3 regions of the Tritonibacter mobilis F1926 genome follow, and region 2 is predicted to be linked to each of the others. Evidence: riboswitches for the same ligand, from Rfam matches in the RefSeq annotation. Region 2 holds a riboswitch; each other region holds the start of a gene.

Region 1 (6,987 bases), on a different replicon from region 2:
TGATACTGCGCAGGCGTATGCCTTGTGCACCCGCAGATGCGCCGGATGTAAAGATCGGGCTGTTGTCGGTGTTGCCGCCGCAAACCATGCTCTGGGATGCCGATCATCTGGAGGGGCGTCTGCGTGTCGACGATATCCTCAGCAGCGCACGCGCCGCGATTGCGGATCTGCGCAATGCGGGGGCCGATGTGGTGATCGCATTGGCACATACCGGGCTGGGCCCGACTGACCAAGTCGCGGGGATGGAAAACGCGCTCAGACCTTTGTCGCACTTGCCCGGTCTTGATGCAGCTGTGAGCGGACATACCCATTTGTTGCTGCCGGCGCCCGATGGTGAGGATGCCGGGCTGGGTGTTCCGGTGGTGATGCCTGGCTCCAGTGGCTCACATCTCGGGGTGATCGACCTCGACCTGGTCCGCACCCCGCAAGGCTGGCGTGTCACGCAGGGAGATTGCGCCCTGCGCCCGGTTGCACATCAGACCCGCGATGGTCTCGTGCCAGTGGTCCCGGAGGCACCAGAACTGGTTAACGCCCTGAGCGACATTCATCAGCGCACCCGCGCCGATATGGCCACAAATGTTGGCACGCTCGCACAGCCACACCACTCCTATTTTACCTATTTTGGCGAGGATCGCGCACTCGCTCTCACCGCCGCGGCGCAGGCCGCTGCTGTTCGCCCGACCCTTGCAAAATCAGAATTCGCCGACCTGCCGCTTTTGTCGGCAGTCGCACCGGCTAAATTTGGTGGGCGCGCGGGGCCGCTCAATTACACCGATGTGCCCGCAGGAGAGATTTCGCGCCGCCATGTGGCCGACATCTACATTTATCCAAACGAATTGCGCTGCATTATCGTTGACGCACAGCAACTGCGGGACTGGTTGGACATGTCGGCAGGGCTGTTTAATCAGTTGGAGCCCAATGCTCCTGACCGCCTGCTGGCAAATCCTGCGCGGGCCGGACACAACTTCGATGTGATCTTCGGCCTGGAGTATGAAATCGACCCGACAGCAACGGCACGTTTTGATGCCGATGGACGCCTCTTAAACGACGCGGCAAGCCGTATCAGAAATCTGCGCTGGCACGGGCACCCTTTGCAACCTGCCCAGAGGTTCGCAGTTGCCTTCAACAGCTACCGCAGCAGCGGAGGCGGCAACTTTCGTATGCTTGATCAGGCGCAGGCTCTCTCGCTGCCACCTCAGATGATCCGCGACACTGTCGGGGCCTATGTGACGTCGACCCTAGCGGCAGATCCATTGGCAGCGGCACCCTATCCGTGGCGCATCCGTCCGAACCTCGGCGTGGAGGCGATTGCCGTCACAGGCCCCGGCGTGCACCGCCACCTGCATGAATTGCCTGATGACGTCGCCCAAAGCGCGACCGAACTGGATACAGGCTTTGTGGCGTTGAAGCTGCAGCTCTGAGTGGCACCATTTAGAGCTGCGCATCATCAAAGGGCGTCGTGATAAGCGCCGAGTACCTCAGCCATTGCGATGTCGAGGATGCCAAGGCAACCTTTTGGATTGCACCCACCGCCTCAACTACACCTTCACGGTAGACCTCTGCCTTCCTTCACACGCGCATAGGGTCAGGAAATCGCCCAGGCTGCGGGTTGTCATTGTATCGTCACTTCCCTATATCGGGATTCGAGGGGTTGGCGCGGGCAAGCGCCTCGCCAACCTGGTCAGGTCCGGAAGGAAGCAGCCACAACGAGCCCCGCTTGGGTCGATGTCCAACCTCTCACTTTATAAAAAGCCCCGCCTCTGGCGGGTTTTTTTGTCTCTAGGCGTTTACCCACACCTCCAAAACACAATCGAACCGCAGGGGTGATTTTGCACGTGCAGCAAGATCTTTGTTGACGAGTCGGCAGCGCGCTCGCTACCTCTTCTTGAGATGGTTTTCGTTTCTCTATCCGAGGACGGAATGAAGAGGGAATACGGTGAGGTTCGGGCATATGCCCCGCCAAGTCCGTGACTGCCCCCGCAACTGTAGGCGGCGAGTACCCCGGCAAGACCACTGATCCGTCACGGCCACATTGGCCGATGGGATCGGGAAGGGCCGGTACGCGATGACCCGCAAGTCAGGAGACCTGCCATCAATGATACGAACCTGAAACCGGGCGGGGTGTCCTGGAGGAGGTCTGACGGCTGATCTCTCTTGCCCACCATTGAGGGGCAATGTCTCGCCCGAAGTCTCTCATCTTGCCCCCGTCACAACTATCTTGGTGCGGAGGGCACGCAGAGAATGGACCAACAGCGATCACATGAATTTGTGTCGACCACATGTATGCATCTGGGGCGCCCCTGCCCGGCCGCACAACGGATGCTGAAAGCCTTGGCACAGGCGCTCGATAGCGCGCGCCCACTGACACAGGAAGATTTTGAAATCAGTGGAGAAAGCCGCCTAGATGGATGCGAGAAAGCCTGCCCTGCGCGTTTTGCCGCCAACCACAGCCGCATTCGAGTGTTCTGTGACGTAACCTCATCGACCAAGACCGAAACGCTGGATCGGTTCGCCGATGCGATGTTGTCCAGTGATGCCAACACGATGAGCAGCACATGTGTATCAGAGATTCCGCGCGCCTTTGGCGAGGCGCGACCTGTGCGCAGCTATCGGGATCAGCGCGCTGAGGTCTGACGCTCAGCGCAGCCTTCAGTTCAGGTCGGGGACCTTCTGCCAAAGGCCCACGCCATTTGTGCGTCTGTCTCGACGGCGCAGGGCCGCAGAGTTCTGAGGCGGCTGAGCGCTGCCTCGGCAGACTCGCCGCTTTCGATCATCAACCGCAGCACCGCCATGCCGGATCGACCGCAGCCTCCCCGGCAGTGGACCAGAACCCGGCCACCACCGGACATGGCCTGACGGGCCATCGTGCTGATGTGTTGCCAGTGTTCGTCCATCTCTGCGGTGGGGATTTGATAATCCTCGACCGGCATATGGAACCAGCGGCTGCCGAGGCCCTGTATATCCGTGCCCAGGTTCTCAACACCGAGAATCACATGCTCCACCCGCGTGGTCATCGAAATCACCATCGACGGGCGCCATTCACGAATCAAACGCAAATCACCCGCGTAATCCCCCCCAGCGCCGGGCGCGCGGCTCAGCGCCAATATACCGTCCCCAAACGACAGCGCGTGAAGCGATAGGGTCTGCACAGCCGACTGCGGCTGCATATTCGTAGCACTCACCATTTACTCTCCCCCCCCCGGGAGGCGCGGCGTAATTTCCGCGATACCTTCACGCTATCTTAACCCCGCCAAGTCTCAGACAGGTAGCCTTTTCTGTCACCTCCCCCATTCTGCCGGGTTCCCGTGCAACAGCGGTGGACGAAGCGGACAGCGGCGCTTAGTTTGCACAGGATCATTGGCGTGGCTCGCGAATCCAGCGGCGCGCCCTCAAAGACCATCCGAAAGGCCCTCATGAGCGAGCACAGCCCCGAGACCTCCAGCGCACCGCAAAGCGGACAATATCAGGTTCTGGCACGCAAGTATCGGCCCGAGACCTTTGCCGATCTGGTCGGTCAGGACGCGATGGTGCGCACGCTGAAGAACGCCTTTGCCGCAGATCGCATCGCGCAGGCCTTCATTATGACAGGTATTCGCGGCACCGGTAAAACCACCACCGCGCGGATCATCGCCAAGGGCATGAACTGCATCGGGGAGGACGGTCAGGGCGGCCCGACCACGGAGCCCTGCGGCAAATGCGAACATTGCGTGGCGATCATGGAAGGTCGCCATGTGGATGTGATGGAGATGGATGCCGCTTCGCGCACCGGTGTGGGTGACATCCGCGAGATCATCGACAGTGTGGCCTATCGCGCGGCTTCGGCCCGCTACAAGATCTACATCATTGATGAGGTCCACATGCTGTCAACCTCTGCTTTCAACGCGCTGTTGAAGACGCTTGAAGAGCCACCGGCGCATGTGAAATTCATCTTTGCCACCACCGAAATCCGCAAGGTGCCGGTGACGGTGCTGTCGCGCTGTCAGCGGTTTGACTTGCGCCGGATCGAGCCGGAGGTGATGATCGATCTGCTGCGCCGGATCGCCACCAATGAGAAAGCCGAGATCGCCGAAGATGCGCTGGCGCTGATTACCCGCGCGGCAGAAGGTTCCGCACGGGATGCGACCTCACTGCTGGATCAGGCAATCAGCCATGGTGCGGGGGAGACCACAGCGGATCAGGTGCGCGCGATGCTCGGTCTTGCGGACCGGGGCCGGGTGCTGGATCTGATGGATATGATCCTGCGCGGCGATGCGGCGGCGGCCCTGACGGAGCTGTCCGGTCAATATGCCGAGGGCGCGGACCCGATGGCGGTGCTGCGCGATCTGGCCGAGATCACCCATTGGGTGTCGGTGGTAAAGATCACCCCCGATGCGGCAGAAGATCCGACCATCAGCCCGGATGAGCGGGCCCGTGGACAGGATATGGCCAGCCGCCTGCCGATGCGGGTGCTGACGCGCATGTGGCAGATGCTGCTCAAGGCGCTCGAGGAAGTCGCCGCCGCACCCAATGCGATGATGGCGGCAGAGATGGCTGTGATCCGCCTGACCCATGTGGCCGATCTGCCCTCGCCCGAGGAACTGGTTCGCAAACTGCAGGACACCCCCCCACCGCCACATCCAGGTGGTCCGGGTGGGGGACACCCCATGCAAGGCATGGGGTCGCCTGCGGCGGGCGGGGGGGGCGGGGCTCCGGCTTACGCCCCCGCCCCGCCGCAGGGCGCCCCCGGCGGTGGCCCCAATGGGGGGCACACTATGTCGGCAAGTGGCGGGCAAATGGCAGCGCTTGCGCCGCGTGTGGACAGCGCCTTGGCGCGCTATCCGAGTTTTGAACATGTGATCGAACTGATCCGCAAACACCGCGATGTGAAGCTGCTGGTCGAGGTCGAGGGCGGCGTGCGGCTGGTGTCGTATCAACCGGGCCGCATCACGTTCACCCCCGCCGCAAATGCACCGCAGGACCTCGCTGCCCGCATCGGCACTGCCTTGCAAAACTGGACCGGAAGCCGCTGGGTGGTCTCCATTGCCCCAGATGGTGATGCGCCAACGATTGCGGAACTGCGTGACGCTGCCGAAAACGCCCTGCGTGCAGAAGCCTCTGCGCACCCTCTGGTGCAGGCGGTGCTCCAGAATTTCCCCAAGGCGAAGATCACCAAGATCCGCACGCAGGAAGAACTGGCCGCTGAAGTTCAGGCCGAGGCCCTGCCTGAAGTCGAGGATGAGTGGGATCCGTTTGAGGAATAAACCCTGTCATGGCTAGGCTTCTGTGAGCCCGTCCATGCCCGGCTCCTGCCCTGAGATCAGCGCAGCACCTCCGCCGCTTTGACCACCTTGGCGTAACCCATCGCCAATGGGGCCATAAATGCAGCGTGGACCTGTTCAGCGGACACAGACACACCGCCGAATTCAACGGCGCGGGCGGCGCAGGCATCCTCGGCAATGGTCACGGCAAAGCCAAAATCTGCTGCGGCCCGCGCGGTGGCGTCCACGCACATCTGGCTCATCGCCCCGCATAGGATCACCTCTTCGACTTCGGCGTCTTGCAGCAGCTCCTGCAAGCGGGTGCCGTGAAAGCTGTTGGGCCTATGTTTGGTCAACACCGCCTCCCCGTCTCGCGGCAGAACCGAGGCATGTATTTCCGCCCCCTTTGAGCCAGTGCGAAAGAACGGCGCATCGGGATTTGGATTTTCGTGCCGGATATGCACAACCAGATCGCCTTGCGCCCGTACCGCCCGCAAGAGCTCTGCGGCCTGCGCGCTGGCGGCGGTCATCTCGTGCAATTCCCAGTCACCACCGGGAAAATAGTCGTTCTGAATATCAATCAGTATCAGGGCGATTTTTGGCATCTGTCTTCTCCTTTGCACGTGTCGCATGGGTCAGACTGGCACAACTTGACCACCGCCACACTTGGCGCATATGCCTGTCTATATGCAGAGTACGCCAAACAACCCTGTTGTTCTGATCGACGCTCCGGGTGCGCAGCGCGCCGCGCTCTGGGGATTGGCCGATCTATTTGCCCTGATCCCGCGGCTCAGCCCCAGCAGCCGAGCGCTGGATCTGCAAATCTGCTCTTGGGATGCCCTGCCTTCAAAACCGGTTGCGGCCTTCGTGTTTGTACCCTCGATTGAGGACACCCGCCCTGCCCCCGATCATCCACTGGTGGATTGGGCGGCGCAACAACATGCCCAAGGCGCGCTGGCCTGCTCTGTCTGCGCCGGCGCGTTCTGGCTTGGGCAGGCCGGGCTACTGGATCACCGACCTGCCACCACCCATTGGGCACTGGAGGCGGAGTTTCGACAGGCATTTCCAGATGTGCGCCTCGCACCGGAGCATATCCTTGTGGACGACCATGATGTGATCACCGCCGGAGGGCTGATGGCGTGGACCGATCTCGGCCTGCATCTGACGGGGCGCTGGTATGGGGCGGAAATGGTCACGCGCCTGGCCCGCCACCTGCTGATCGACCCAAGTGGGCGGGAGCAACGTGCCTATTCCAGCTTTGCGCCCCCGCGACACCATGGCAACATGCCGGTCCTGGCCGCGCAGCGTCACATGGATCGTCACTATGGCATGCCTCTGACCGTACCGACCTTGGCAGCGGTCGCAAACCTATCTGAGCGATCCTTTGTGCGCCACTTCACTGCCGCCACCGGACTGCCTCCCGCCACCTACCTGCAAGCACTGCGGGTAGAGAAGGCACGCGGCGCGCTGGAGCGCGGGCAGGACAGCATCGCGCAGATCGCATGGGACGTAGGCTATCGCGATGTGCCCGCCTTTGCTCGCGCCTTCAAATCCGTGACCGGCCTCACCCCCGGTGCCTATCGGGAGCGGTTTCGCGCGCATCAGGGATGAAGCGCAGCTGAACATATAAGAATGCGACGGGCCTTTACCGGCTTTACCCTTGCCTGCGCGGGGTCGCGCACGTATCTAACAAGGCAAACCTGACATCAGGAGTGATAGGATATGTTCAAAGGCCTCGGAGGCCTCGGCG
Region 2 (6,987 bases):
ATTCATCCAGAAGGCTTTCCAGGCGGGTCATCCCGTCGAGCAGCGTGGTCTGTGCCAAAGGTGGCGGCATGTGGCCCAACGTGATGGCACCGATGCGACGCTTGGCCTGCGCGGCCTCGCCCGGATCATTGACGATAAACGGATAGATGACCGGCAGATCCCCCGCCAGCACCTCGGGCCAGCACTGCCCCGAGAGTGCCACCGCCTTGCCCGGCAGCCACTCCAGCGTGCCATGGGCACCCACATGCACCAGCACATCCGTTTGCCTTTGGAGCCAGAGATAGAAGGCGACGTAGCCATGGCGCGGCGTGCGGTCGAGGTCGTGATAGTCGTCATCGCGGGATTGCACGTCACCGCGTTCGGGTTGCAGCGCGACCAGTGCCTTACCCGCACGCAGCGCGCGAAAGTGCACGAGGCCGTCCCTGATCGCGGGGTCTTGCACGGGCGCGCCCCAAGCCGCGGTGAGATCCGCGCGCAAGCTGGCGGGCAGGTGGGCGAGTGCTGCGAGATAGTCCGAGAGCGGCCATGTCAGCGTTTCATCCGAGAGCCGCGCGCCAAGGTCTGCCTCGGCGGTGACGTCATAGCCCTCGGTCGCAAGGGCGCGCAAAATCTCAGACGTTGAGGCCAGCGCGTCCAGCCCCACCGCGTGAGCGAGGTTGTAATCGCGCCCCGGATAGGTCGAGAGCACCAGCGCAAGGCGTTTGTCGGCAGGTGTTTGGCGGGCGAGCCGTAGATGCGCCTCGATGCGATCCAGCGCCGCCTCAACTCGCTCCGGATCGGCGCGGTGGGTGAAACGGGAATATTCCAGATCGGGATCGCGTTTGGTGGGGGATTTGAAGCTGACAACACCGGCAAACAGCCGACCGTCCACCTCTGGCAGGACCACATGCATGGCCAGATCCGCAGGCGACAAGCCGCGATCCGCCAGATCCCAATCCTTGCGCCGGGCCGTGGACAGCGCCACCTGAAACACCGGACAGCCCGTGAGGCTCAGGGGAGAGGCGCTGCCATCGCGTCCCTGCGCGGAAAAGGCGGTCGCGTTGATGAGTGCGGCGGGGCTCAGGGCGGGCAGTTCTGCGCGCAGCCAGTCGACCGCGTCGGGGACCTTGAGGCTCGGCGCGAAGACCCCATAGGCGGCATACCCGCGCGCGCGCAGGCTATGGATTATTGCATCCACAGGGGCGGTGTCGGCAGACGTCAGATAAGAGCGATAGAAACTGACCAGCACCAAGGGCTTGTCGATCTCGGGCAGGGCATCCAGCGCGCCCCGGTCGGGGTCGTAGAACCCGAAATCCGGCACGGTTTTCTTGCCGATCACCGGGCTGGCATAAAGGCCAGAGGCCAGCGCCAGTTGCGCCAGTGCCGCCTGCGCGGCGACAGCACCGCCCGCATCGCACAGCGCCTGAAGGCGGCGCAGGGTGGAAACCGGCAGGGTGGACAGCTCATCAAGGCGCGGATCTTCCTGACCGTCGGCGGGCAGGATCGCCAGCGCAATGCCCTTGCGCCGTGCCAGATCCTGAAGCGTGGCCAAACCATAGGACCAATAGCTCTCGCCACCGATCAGCCGGACCAAGACACCCTTTGCGCCCTCTAAGGTCTGTTCGGCGTAGACATCGACCGAGAGCGGGTGTTTGAGCGCCACCAGATTGGCAAGCCGAGTGGAGGGGAGTTTGCCGTCCGCGCGATGCCAGCCCGCCGCGAATGCGCCGAGATCGCTGTCGGAAAAGGACAGCACCACCAGATCGCCGGGGGTCTGCCCGACGTCATAGGGGGTGTCTGTTTCTCCGAGCCCGTGGCTTTCGCGGAAGACGACGTGCATGAGGTTGGTCCGCTTCGTTCAAATCGGAGAGGGCAGCGTCTGACCCCGGGTGGGTGCGAAGCGCCCTCCCGGGGGGGAGGGTCGGGCGGGACCTCACGGCGAGAGGTCAGCGCCCTTGGTGTTGAAACTCAGGCCCCGAGGTCGGCGTGGATGCCTGCTGTGTCGATGTTATCATGCTCGGCGATCACCACCAGCTGGGTCTTGCGCGGCTGCGCGCCCCAGGGTTGGTCGTATTGCGCGCGCAGACGTTCACCCACCGCTTGTACGAGCATTCGCATTGGTTTTCCTTCCACGGCCACATAGCCCTTCACCCGCAGGATGTTGCGGGCGCGGGCCATCTCGATGATCCGTTTTTGCAGGTCTTCGGGATCGGAGACTTCGCCCATTTCGACCACGATGGACTCAAAATCGTCATGTTCATGATCGTGGTGGCCGTCATGGTGGCTTGGGCGCGCGTCGAGGTCGTCTTCGGCGGCAGCGCCCAGACCCAGGATCACGCGGGGATCGATCACCCCTTCGGTCATTGGCAGGATCGGCAGCTTGCGCGGGGCCTCGGCTTCGATCACCGCGCGGGCCTTCTCGACGCCCGCCTCGCCGGCCAGATCCGCCTTGGACAACAGCACGATATCGGCGCAGGAGATCTGGTCCTCGAAGACCTCGGACAGCGGTGTTTCGTGATCAAGGCTCTCGTCCGCCTCGCGCTGGGCCTGCACGGCGTCCAGGTCGGGGGCGAACTGGCCCTTGGCGACGGCCTCGGCATCGGCCAGGGCGATCACCCCGTCGACGGTGATGCGCGAGCGGATGGCGGGCCAGTCAAAGGCTTTGAGGAGCGGTTTCGGTAGCGCCAGACCGGAGGTCTCAATGACGATATGCTCGGGCGGCTCGGGCAGCGCCATCAGGCTCTCGATGGTGGGGATGAAATCATCGGCCACGGTGCAGCAGATGCAGCCATTGGCGAGTTCCATGATGTTTTCCGCCGGGCAATTGTCATCGGCACAGGATTTCAGGATGTCGCCATCAACACCGGCGGTGCCAAACTCATTCACCACCACCGCGAGGCGCTTGCCCTGCGGGTTCTGCATCAGGTGACGGATCAGAGTGGTTTTGCCAGCCCCCAGAAAGCCGGTGATGACGGTGACGGGGATCTTGTTCAATGTGGTCATGTGAAATGGGCCTTTCGGGTCAATCCTGCGCAAGCTCGGTGGCAGGCGTGTCTGGGGTGTCACTGGAAGAGTCGTGACGCTCGGGTGCGGGTGTCGGGGTCAGCGCAACGCTCGGCATGGAGACGGGCGGAATGCGGGCGATGGATTGTTTGCGAAACACCACCGGGCGTTCGCGCCATGGCACAAACCCATCCTCGGTCGCCGCATAAGCCGCAGCACCGGCGAGGATATCCTCAAGATGGGCATCCGGATCGAGATCACCGTAGATATAGCTCCAGCGGGCAGGGCCACCGGAGAGATGCAACGTGCAGGACCGCGAGCAGGCCGAAAGGCACTCGACCCCGCGCACGGTGACGCCTTCGGGCAGCGCGCTGCCTGCAAGACGGTCGGCAAGGATGCGGCCGGGGCGCATGGCTTCGGGATCGCTGCCGGTCTGGCGACAGGTGGTGCAGACGGTCAGGACAACCGGCTCCGGGCTCTGGCTGGGGGTCTCTCCCATGCGGCCTTTTCTCCTCCTCAGCGGCGAGGCGGGGCAGGCCAGATGGGGGCGCGTGCCACGTGTGGCAGGCCCTCAACCGGTCGCGGCACACCCCGTCCGCCGGTTTCACACACGCTGGCAGGTCTCCCGGCTTGCGGATGCCAGACCCGGGTGGGGCGCTGACGGTCGTCCCGCCTTCCCGGTGCCGCCCCTAGGGGTGCGCCAGTGGCGTCGGGAGACCTCTCCGGTCACGGTCGCGGGGGCGGCTGTGCTTGGGGCGCGCTGCGGCGTGCCTTGTCACATTCCCTCTTCGCCCGAAGGGTGTCACCTTCGGGAACCAACGAAAATCCCTTGCGCCATGGGGGCACTCTTTGTCAAGACATGGGGCCAAACAGCAGGAGCGACCCCGTGAGCGACCAGACCAACGCAAGTAGCGAAACCGACATCTCCGACGAAGAAGCGGCACGCCATGCCTCAAAGATGGCAAAGAAAAAGGCCGCCCGTGATCGGATGATGAAAACCAAAGATGGCGAAAAAGGTCTCATCATCGTTCACACCGGCCCCGGCAAGGGCAAGTCGTCCTCGGGATTCGGCATGATCATGCGCTGCATCGCCCATGGCATGCCCTCGGCGGTGGTGCAGTTCATCAAGGGCGCGTGGCAGACCGGCGAGCGCACGTTGATTGAGGAGAATTTCTCGGATCTGTGCCAGTTCTACGCGATGGGCGAGGGGTTTACGTGGGAAACGCAAGATAAGGCCCGCGATATTGCGGCAGCCCGCGCGGGCTGGGAAAAGGCCAAGGAGATGATCCTCGATGAGAAGAACACCATGGTGCTACTCGATGAGATCAACATCGCGCTGCGCTATGAGTATCTGGATTTGCAGGAGGTTCTGGAGTTCCTCGTCGAGCATAAGCCGCCGATGACCCATGTGGTGCTGACCGGGCGCAACGCGAAGGAAGAACTGATCGAGATCGCCGATCTTGTGACCGAGATGGCGCAGGTGAAGCACCCGTTCCGGGCTGGCATCAAGGCTCAGAAAGGCGTGGAGTTCTGAAACCTCAGCGTGTGTCGTGAGCGGGGATGCGAGGCGCTGCCTCGCGCTCCGGGATATTTTGAGTTAGAAGAGGGAGGGGCGTTGTGCCCCTCTCTTTTGTCAGTCTGTTTTGTTAGTCGGTGACGCGGGATTTGATATAAGCGTCGACCGCAGTGCGCGCATCAGGGTCCAAACGCAGGCCGAGTTTTGTGCGCCGCCACAGGAAATCCTCGCCCGTGCGCACCCATTCTCGGGCAATCGCCCAGTCAAGTTCGCGGGCCGTGATGGTCGCGCCGAAGCTCTGGCCCAGATCGCTCTGCGCCTTGGCGTCGCCCAGAATGGCCCAGGCCTCGGTGCCATAGGCGCGGATCAGGCGGCGGGTGGCGTAGGCCGACAGGAAGGGATACTCGCGCGCCAATTTTTCGCGCAAGCGGGCGACATCTTCGACCGGGAAATCGCCGCCGGGCAGGGGCACACCTGCGGTCCACTCCGACGGCAGGCTTGGGAAGACCTCGTTGATTCTATCCAGCGCCGCCTCGGCAAGTTTGCGGTAGGTGGTGATCTTGCCGCCAAACACATTGAGGAGCGGGGCCTGTGTCTTGTCGAGCGTCAGCACATATTCGCGTGTCGCGGCAGAGGCGGAGCTGGCGCCGTCATCATAAAGGGGCCGCACGCCGGAATAGGTCCAGACGATCTGGTCGCGTGTCACGGGTGTGTCAAAATAGTTCGACGCGAATTTGACCAGATAGTCCTGCTCTTCCTCGGTGCAGATGGGTTTGGTCTCGGGATCGGGGTGATCAGCGTCGGTGGTGCCGATGAGGGTGAAATCCTCCTCATAGGGAATGGCAAAGATGATGCGCCCGTCCTGCCCTTGGAAGAAATAGCAGCGCCCGTGGTCGTAGAGTTTTGGTACCACGATATGGCTGCCGCGCACGAGGCGCACGTTTTCGCGGCTGTTTTGGCCGAGCTTCTGGCGCAGCACATCGGCCACCCATGGACCACCTGCGTTCACCAGCATTTTTGCGCGGCGGGTGGTTTCTGCACCGGTGGCCAGATCCTTCAGGTGGATTTCCCAGTGATCCGCGTGGCGGGTGGCATTCACAACCTCGGTGCGGGTCATGATCTCGGCGCCGCGGGCCTCGGCGTCGCGGGCGTTCAGCACCACGAGGCGGGCGTCTTCGACCCAGCAGTCGGAATATTCAAACGCCTTTTTGAATTTGGAGTTCAGGGGCTTGCCTGCCTCATCCGTGGTCAGGTCCACGGTTGCAGTGCCGGGCAGAATGCCGCGTTTGCCGAGTGTGTCGTACATGAAAAGACCCAGCCGGATCAGCCACGCCGGGCGGCGGCCTTTCATCCATGGCATGAAGGTGGTCAGCAGTTTGGAGGTCGGCGTTGTGTTGTCGAACCGCATGTCCTTGTGGAAGGGCAGCACGAAGCGCATCGGCCATGAGATATGCGGCATGGCGCGCAGCAGCACCTCGCGTTCGATCAGGGCCTCGCGCACCAGACGGAATTCGAAATATTCCAGATAGCGCAGGCCGCCGTGGAACAGTTTGGTCGAGGCCGAGGAGGTGGCGGAGGCGAGGTCGTTCATTTCGGCCAATGTCACGGAGAGGCCGCGACCGGCGGCGTCGCGGGCAATGCCGCAGCCGTTGATGCCGCCGCCGATGATGAACAGATCGGTGATGTCGGAGGTCTTGGGCGTATCAGTCATTTTCGCTGCTTTCGGTTTCGGGGCCGCCGTCTGCGATCAGGATTTGGGTGCCGGACGCGGCTGCGGCCTCGGCAAAATCTGCTGGAACAGGGCGGTCAGTGATGACAAAATCCAGTTCCGCGAGGGCGCAGATGCGCACGGGGGCGGAGCGGTCGAATTTGCTGCCGTCGCACATCAGGATGCGCGTGCGGGCATTTCTGAGGATGGCGCGGGCGACGGAGACTTCGCGGGCGTCGTGGTCGAGGATCGCGCCGTCTGCGTCCATGGCGGAGGCACCGATGACGGCGTAGTCGACCTTGTAACGGTTGATGAATTCCACCGCCTCTTCGCCGACAATCGCGCCGTCGCTTTGGCGGATGGTGCCACCCACAAGGATCAGATCACGCGCCTCCATACCCATCATCATATTGATAATGTTGATATTGTTGGATAGGACCGTCAGCCCCTTGTGACCGGAGAGCGCACGCGCCACCTGTTCGGTTGAGGTGCCGATATTGAGCGCGATGGAGCAGTTTTCAGGGATCACATCGGAGGCCAGTGCGGCCATCGCGCGTTTGCCGCTGGCATTGAGGCTGCGGCGCTCGGCATAGCCGCGATTGGCGGCGGAGCTGATGCGCACGGCACCGCCATGGACGCGGCTCAGCTGGCCACGGGCAGACAGATCGCGCAGGTCAGTGCGCACGGTCTGCAAAGAGACACCAAAGCGGCGCGCAAGGTCTTCAACCTCGACACGATCCTGCTGTGTGAGCAGGGAGAGGATTTCGTTTTGGCGATCATT
Region 3 (6,987 bases), 1.1 Mb from region 2:
AATTCGACAAAGGCCGCGCCATAATCGATCTCGCCGCGTGCCTCAGAGAGGGGCTTGCCCTGCTCCAGCACCATCAGGCGGGCGAGGTCTTCTTTGTGTTCGATCATCAATTCAAACCAGCGACGCAGGATGGCGCAACGGTCCTGCGGCAGCATCAATGCCCAACTGGCAAATGCGGCATGCGCCGCATCCACCGCGGCAGAGGAATCCTCTGCCGTCATCGCGGTCACATCACCGATGAAATCCCCGGTGGCCGGGTCATGAACCGCGACAACCTCGCCATTGGATGAGGCACACCATTTCCCATTTATGTAGGAAAACGAGCGCACTAGCGATTTGTCACTGATCTCCGCACGCGCGGACAGGGCCGATAACGACATGTCTGCTCCTCCTGAAAGTCTCAGGAAGAGTGTGCAGGGTGTTTTCAGAAGATGTGACTGAAGTTTGCCGGGTGGGCAGAGGATTCAACTGCCCTGCAGCAGGATTTCGAGAGGCGGCACGCCCGCGCCCTTTACGGGTTTGGTCACAATATAGGTGAAATAGCGGCTAAGACCGATGCGCGCATCAAGCATCGCGTCGATCAGCCGCTGGTAGGCATCGATATCGCAGGTAACGATCTGCAACAGATAATCAAAGCCACCGCCCAGCGCCCAGCAGGCAACCACCTCATCATAGCGCTGCATGGCGGCCTCAAAGGACTGAAAGCTTGCCGCCGTGTGATCCGCAAGCTCGGCCGCCACAAAGACGGTGACGTGCGGTGCGATTTTCTTGAGGTTGATGCGGGCGTTATAGCCTTCGATCAGCCCGGCCTTTTCCAGCTTCTTCAGGCGTTCCCAGCAAGGCGTGGGCGACAGGCCCACCTGATCGGCCAGTGCTGCCTTGGTGATGCGGCCATCGCGGGACAGAATGCGGAGGATATCGAGGTCGCGCTGATCCAGATGCATGTCAGCCCTCGACCACACCGATCACGGCGGCGCAGTCACCGGGTTTTATCATGCCGGGGAAATGGCGGCTGATCAGCACGCCACTGCGGCGGGCGCGGTATTCCACGGGGGCCTGCCCGGTGCGGTCGGGCGACCAGACGCGGGCGACCACATCGCCCTTTTGCACATGATCGCCAAGGTCGACCATGATCTCAAAAAGACCGTCGTGCTCGCTGAACAGGAAACAATCCCCATCCGGCATATCGAGCGTCAGCGAAGGATCAATCTGCATCTCGCCCTGAAAAATTCCGAAATGGATCAACACATTGCGCAGGCCTTTCTTGGCGATGGCATTGCTGCGCGCGGTGGACATGCCGCCGCCGCCCAACTCTGTTGTAACCAGAACCTTGCCCATGTCCTCAACTGCGGTGTCGTACATGCCTTCGCTGTCGATCTCTAAAAGTTGCACGGAGTAAGGCGCGTTAAAGGCCTGCATCGCGGCGTAGCAGGCCTCCTGAAGGCCCTTGTCCTCAAGGATATGCGCTGCAGCGAAGGGCACAAAATCCAGCGTTTTGCCGCCAGAGTGAAAATCCACCGCCACATCCGCCATCGGCAGGAGGGTGCGTTGGAAATAATCGGCAATCTTTTCAGTGACCGTGCCATCGGGGCGGCCCGGAAACGCGCGGTTCAGGTTGCCCCGATCGATGGGCGAGGTGCGCGCGCTGGCGCGAAAGGCAGGATAGTTGAAATAGGGCACGATAATCAGCCGCCCGGTGACATCCTCGGCGCGGGTGGTGGCGGCAAGCTCTTGCAGCGCCACGGGGCCTTCATATTCGTCGCCGTGGTTGGCTCCGGTCAAAAGCGCGGTTTTGCCCGTGCCGTTCTGGATCACCGTGATCGGGATCATCACGGACCCCCACGCGCTGTCATCCCGGCTGTAAGGCAGCTTTAGAAACCCGTGGTGCACACCGTCCTGATCCAGTGGAATCGTCGGAGAGATCGGATTGTCTTTCATCGCCTTGTCCTTTTGCCTGTCGGGAATGGAGCACCCTTCGCCTCAATTGCGGGGCCTCTCTCTATGTCACCAATACGAAGGCTGAGCCGGAATTCAAAGCCTTGTGTGCGCTCGTGCCATTCGCGCAGGTTGTTGCGCTCTCCCTAGTCGGAGCGCAGCCCCGCCCCCGCACGGTCGCGCGCGCGCACCTGATAGGGGGTCATGTTGTACTCACGCCGATACGCACGAGAGAGCGATGTTGACGAGGCAAAGCCACTGGCAAAGGCAATCTCTGCGATGGGAAGGTTCGTGTCCGTGATGAGCTTGTTGGCCAGTTTCAGCCGCAACTGCATGTAGTGCTTGGCCGGGGTGGTGTTGAGATGCGTCAGGAACAACCGTTCCAGATGGCGCACAGAGATCCCGGCACGCTCGGCAATCTCAGCCGTGGGGAGCGGATGTTCGATGAACTCTTCCATGATGGCCATGGCACGTACCAAACGGGCCTCAAGGAGGTTGGTATTGCGGGCAGCCCCTTGGGGCTGTTCACCAGAATAGCCCCGTGCGGTGTCGATCATCAGCACGCTTGCCAGTTCGGCGCAATGTTGCGGTGCGAGGATCTGCGACAGGTAGCGCACCACCAATTCGGCACTGTAACCGCCCCCGGCAGAGGTCAGGAGACCTGCGTTATCCTCCACCAAGCGATCTGTGAGCGTTGGGTATTCTCCGGCCTCCCGCAGCGCGCGCAGATCTTGCCAATGGGTTGTGGCCGGACCCGACAAGGGCGCGGACCGACGGATATAGGCGGTTGCCGCATCTGACAGCAAAAAGGCCGGGCGACGCAGCTTTTGCATTGCACGCGCACGCGCCAGCCAGCTGCCGCCGCTGCAGTTGCGCCCGCCGATGACAAAGAGCACATCTTGCAGATATTGCAGCCCAATTGCCGGTTCCGCCCGGATCATCATTCCCGCAGTGCCCGTCACGACACCCGGACTGTCAGAGGTGATCCGCCATGAAAACCATGTGCCTGCTTCCAGCGCATTTGCGGCCTCAAACACCGCAAGGATCGAGGACAGCTCGATATGCGAAAACCCCGGCTGCACAAAAATCTCAACCGTCAATCGCGGGTTTTCACCGCTGGCGTCGGGCGGTGCGCTGGGAGTTGAGGGCGTGGGATTTGCGTTCATATTGGATCAAGACCCTACCCGGCTCGGGAGCACCTCCACAAGTCATCTCGAGCCGCTTTCTCGCAGCAATGCGTCACCGCAGGATCACGCTGGTTCAGACGCTCGCTCTGCTGGGCTGGCGACACGGCGGGATCTTTTGGGCGTGCGTTTGCCCCTGCCCGAGGGACGGTGGGAAAGGCTATTGCCGAACGCTAAGATCCTCCTTAACAATCGCGCGTCGGTTTCCATTTGGAAATAATAGGGAATCCGCCACCATTCTTTGGTGAACCGGAACTGCCCCCGCAACTGTAGGCGCGGAGCGTCGGCGAACTGCCACTGCAGCCTTGGCTGTGGGAAGGCCCGCCGACACGATGAAACGCCAGTCAGGAGACCTGCCGACATCTGTTTTGCAACTTGGCTCGGACGGGGTGTCTGAGGAGGTGTCGAATGCACGTTGTCAGCAGCAAAGTTGACGCGGATCATAGCCAGATCAAGGATACGGGCCATTGCCGTCCGGTCGGTGGTCCAGTTCTGAAGCGGCATATCCTCTCTTTCTCCGGGTCCATCACATACCGGAGTTGATCCATGTATCCGAAATTCCTTCTGGCGAGCGCTCTTTGCGCCACCGGTCTTGGCCTTGCCGCGCAGGCTGACACCACCTATCCGCTCACGCTCGAAAATTGCGGATCGGAAGTCACCTTTGACAAAGCCCCCGAAACAACGGTGACCGTTGGTCAGGCCGCAACAGAGGTTCTGTACGCGCTGGGTCTGGGCGAAAAGGTCACCGGCACTTCGGTCTGGTTCACCAAGGTGCTCCCCGAATTTGAAGAACTGAACGCCGGGGTTGAGCGTCTTGCGGACAATGATCCCAGTTTTGAGAACGTTGTTGCCAAGCGCCCCGGTCTGGTGAGCGTTCAGTATGAGTGGCATGTCGGCCCGCAGGGTATCGTTGCCACGCGCGAGCAATTCTCTGACCTTGGCATCCCGACCTACGTCCTGCCTGCCGATTGTGTGGGCAAAGACAACACCAAGGGGTCCGATGGCACCCGCCTTGAGATGTATGAAATGAGCAGCGTCTATCGCGGCATCGAAGAAATGGCGCAGATATTCAATATTCCCGAGCGCGGCACAGAGCTGGTAGCGAGCCTCAAAGCCCGCGAAACCGCCGCGATCGAGACCGCCAAGGCGCTTGATCTGACTGATAGCTCTGCGGTGTTCTGGTTCTCCTCGGCGGAGATGGACATCGACCCTTATGTCGCCGGGCAAGCTGGCGCACCCGCCTACATGATGGAGGCCCTCGGCCTGCGGAACGTCATCGAAAGCAATGAGGAATGGCCGACCGTCAGCTGGGAAACCATCGCGCGCGCCAATCCGTCGGTGATTGTGGTCGCCCGTATGGAACGCCGCCGCTTTGAGGCCGACGATGTTGAGAAAAAGCTGGAGTTCCTGCGCACCGATCCGGTTGCCAGCCAGATGGATGCGGTGAAAAATGACCGTATCGTGATCCTTGATGCCCATGCGATGGATCCCTCGATCCGCAATATCTCGGCGCTGGAAACGCTGGCCGAAGCACTGCCCGCATTGGATCAGTGATGAGCGACGCGGTACTCACCCGCCCCCTGCATCGACGTGTCACGCTGTGGGGCGTGCCGGGGATTGCCGTCTTGACGCTGGCCATTCTGGCTGGCGTCATTATTGGAGAGACGCCGCTACCTATCCCCACGGTGGCGGCGGCGCTTGCCAATAACCTGTGGGATGCAGGCTATGTAATCGATCCCATTGATGCCGGTATCATCTGGAGCTACCGGCTCCCCCGGACCTTGGTCGCGGCAGCCTGCGGCGCCGGGCTGGCGCTTTCGGGCGTGGTGCTGCAATCGCTGGTGCGCAATGCGCTGGCCGATCCTTATTTGCTTGGTGTCTCAGCCGGGGCTGGCGCCGGAGCGGTTACCGTGACTGTCTTAGGAGTCGGCGGCGGTCTCTTGGGGATCTCGACAGGTTCTTTTATCGGCGCGGCATTGGCCTTTGGTGTTGTATCATTATTGGCGCGCGCCGCCGGGGGTGGCCCCGCACAACTGGTTCTTGCCGGGATAGCCGGGTCGCAATTATTCAATGCGGTCACGTCTTTTCTGATCGCCAAGTCGGCAAATGCCGAACAGGCCCGCGGGATCATGTTCTGGCTGCTCGGGAACCTGTCTGGTGTGCGCTGGCCGGATGTGTCACTCGCGGTGCCTACAGCGGTTTTAGGGTTTTTCGTCTGCCTTTGGTTCGCCCGAGCCATGGATGCGTTTTCCTTTGGTGCGACCTCGGCGGCCGCGTTGGGCATACCGGTGCGCCGGGTGCAAATCGCCCTGATCGGAGCTGTGACACTGATGACCGCCGCCATGGTGAGCCTTGTGGGGTCCATCGGTTTTGTCGGTCTCGTGATCCCGCATGCCATGCGCTACGTTGTGGGACCGCGCCATGTGCGGCTGGTGCCAGCGACTGCCCTTGCAGGTGCGGTGTTCCTGATCGCCGCCGATATCGCATCACGCGTGTTGATCCCCGGACAGGTGGTGCCCATCGGGGTGGTCACCGCATTGGTGGGCGCGCCCGGCTTTGCGCTGATCCTCATTCACAATCGGAGTCGGGTATGAAACTGACCGCCACATCACTGGGTTGGCGCGCAGGCTCCAGAGCAATCGTCGAAGATGTCTCTGTGCAGATTGAACCGGGAGAGACGTTTGGCCTGATCGGCCCGAACGGATCTGGAAAGTCGACCTTGCTAAAGCTGCTGGCGGGGCTTGCCAAGCGCGGCAAGGGCACGGTGCATCTGGACGACCGCCCCCTCGCGAATCTGTCCCGGCGCGAGATCGCGCAGAGCATCGCCTTTGTGGAGCAGATCGCGGACACCTCCGAGCGACTGACGGTCCGCGATGTTGTGGAATTGGGACGCACGCCCTGGCTCTCGGCCCTCTCTCCGTTTGATGATCATGATCGCTCCATCGTGATGGACGCACTGCAGGCCGTGGACATGGCGGATATGGTCGATCAGGCCTGGGCGACCCTTTCGGGTGGTGAACGCCAGAGGGTTCAGATCGCGCGCGCCCTTGCCCAGCGCCCGCGATTGCTGATCCTGGATGAGCCGACCAACCACCTCGACATTCATCACCAAATGACGCTCCTGCAATTGGTCAGCCGTCTTCCGATTACCATTGTGATGGCGCTTCATGATCTCAATCAAGCGATGAACTGTGATCGGGTCGGGGTAATGCAATCCGGGCGACTGATCGCCTGTGGCCCGCCCGCAGAGGTGTTGACGCCGGATCGGTTGGCTGAGGTTTTCCGCATCCGCGCAACGCCGCTCTTTGATCCAACCGATGACTCCACCATTCTTCGCTTTCATTGCCTATAGGACTTAACGATATGAAATTTCACATGGTTTTTGCAGCTGCCATGATGGCTTCGCCTCTGATTGCCGAGACCCACGAGGTGCAGATGTTCAATCGCAACGAACAAGGTGCGATGATCTATCAGCCCGAGTATTTACAGATTGCCCCGGGGGACAGTGTGCGGTTCATCCCCACGCAACCCAGTCATAACGCGGCAACGATTGACGGAATGATCCCCGAAGGTGCAACACCTTTCAAAAGCAAGATCAACGAGGACTTCACCGTGATCCTGACCGAGAGCGGGCGCTACGGCATCAAATGTTCGCCGCATTTTGCGATGGGAATGGTGATGGTGATTGATGTGGGCGACGTGGCCGTCGCACAGGAGTTGCCCGAGAATTTGCCAAAACGCGCGATGCAGCGATTCCACGACATTCTCGCTGTGGACGCCCAGTGATATTGGCACCCATCTCGATATTAAGTCGGGAGGGGGGGGCGAAATTGTTCCATGTTTTCTGAGCCATTGGCAAGAATCTGCC

What was found. Region 2 has a riboswitch for cobalamin ahead of K529_RS02820 (DUF1636 family protein). Riboswitches for the same ligand answer to the same signal wherever they lie in the genome.
Region 1: linked by a shared signal. The riboswitch ahead of K529_RS18275 (hypothetical protein) and the one ahead of K529_RS02820 (DUF1636 family protein) in region 2 are both predicted to bind cobalamin.
Region 3: linked by a shared signal. The riboswitch ahead of K529_RS13170 (ABC transporter substrate-binding protein) and the one ahead of K529_RS02820 (DUF1636 family protein) in region 2 are both predicted to bind cobalamin.

The regions. Positions count from the first base shown of each region.
Region 1 is NZ_CP015231.1:586,495-593,481, forward strand. Features, by position in the region: gene K529_RS18265 (5'-nucleotidase C-terminal domain-containing protein) at 1-1,421, shown strand, start outside; RNA gene ffs (signal recognition particle sRNA small type) at 1,645-1,743, shown strand; cobalamin riboswitch at 1,875-2,108, shown strand; gene K529_RS18275 (hypothetical protein) at 2,242-2,634, shown strand; gene K529_RS18280 (protein-tyrosine phosphatase family protein) at 2,655-3,185, opposite strand; gene K529_RS18285 (DNA polymerase III subunit gamma/tau) at 3,414-5,240, shown strand; gene K529_RS18290 (cysteine hydrolase family protein) at 5,297-5,842, opposite strand; gene K529_RS18295 (GlxA family transcriptional regulator) at 5,925-6,848, shown strand; gene K529_RS18300 (YbaB/EbfC family nucleoid-associated protein) at 6,960-6,987, shown strand, end outside.
Region 2 is NZ_CP015230.1:595,703-602,689, forward strand. Features, by position in the region: gene cobN (cobaltochelatase subunit CobN) at 1-1,819, opposite strand, end outside; gene cobW (cobalamin biosynthesis protein CobW) at 1,948-2,982, opposite strand; gene K529_RS02820 (DUF1636 family protein) at 3,002-3,481, opposite strand; cobalamin riboswitch at 3,581-3,817, opposite strand; gene cobO (cob(I)yrinic acid a,c-diamide adenosyltransferase) at 3,842-4,516, shown strand; gene glpD (glycerol-3-phosphate dehydrogenase) at 4,629-6,209, opposite strand; gene K529_RS02835 (DeoR/GlpR family DNA-binding transcription regulator) at 6,202-6,987, opposite strand, start outside.
Region 3 is NZ_CP015230.1:2,789,002-2,795,988, forward strand. Features, by position in the region: gene K529_RS13150 (NAD-dependent succinate-semialdehyde dehydrogenase) at 1-380, opposite strand, end outside; gene K529_RS13155 (Lrp/AsnC family transcriptional regulator) at 465-944, opposite strand; gene doeB (N(2)-acetyl-L-2,4-diaminobutanoate deacetylase DoeB) at 946-1,938, opposite strand; gene K529_RS13165 (GlxA family transcriptional regulator) at 2,082-3,101, opposite strand; cobalamin riboswitch at 3,303-3,494, shown strand; gene K529_RS13170 (ABC transporter substrate-binding protein) at 3,666-4,673, shown strand; gene K529_RS13175 (FecCD family ABC transporter permease) at 4,673-5,713, shown strand; gene K529_RS13180 (ABC transporter ATP-binding protein) at 5,710-6,471, shown strand; gene K529_RS13185 (pseudoazurin) at 6,483-6,905, shown strand.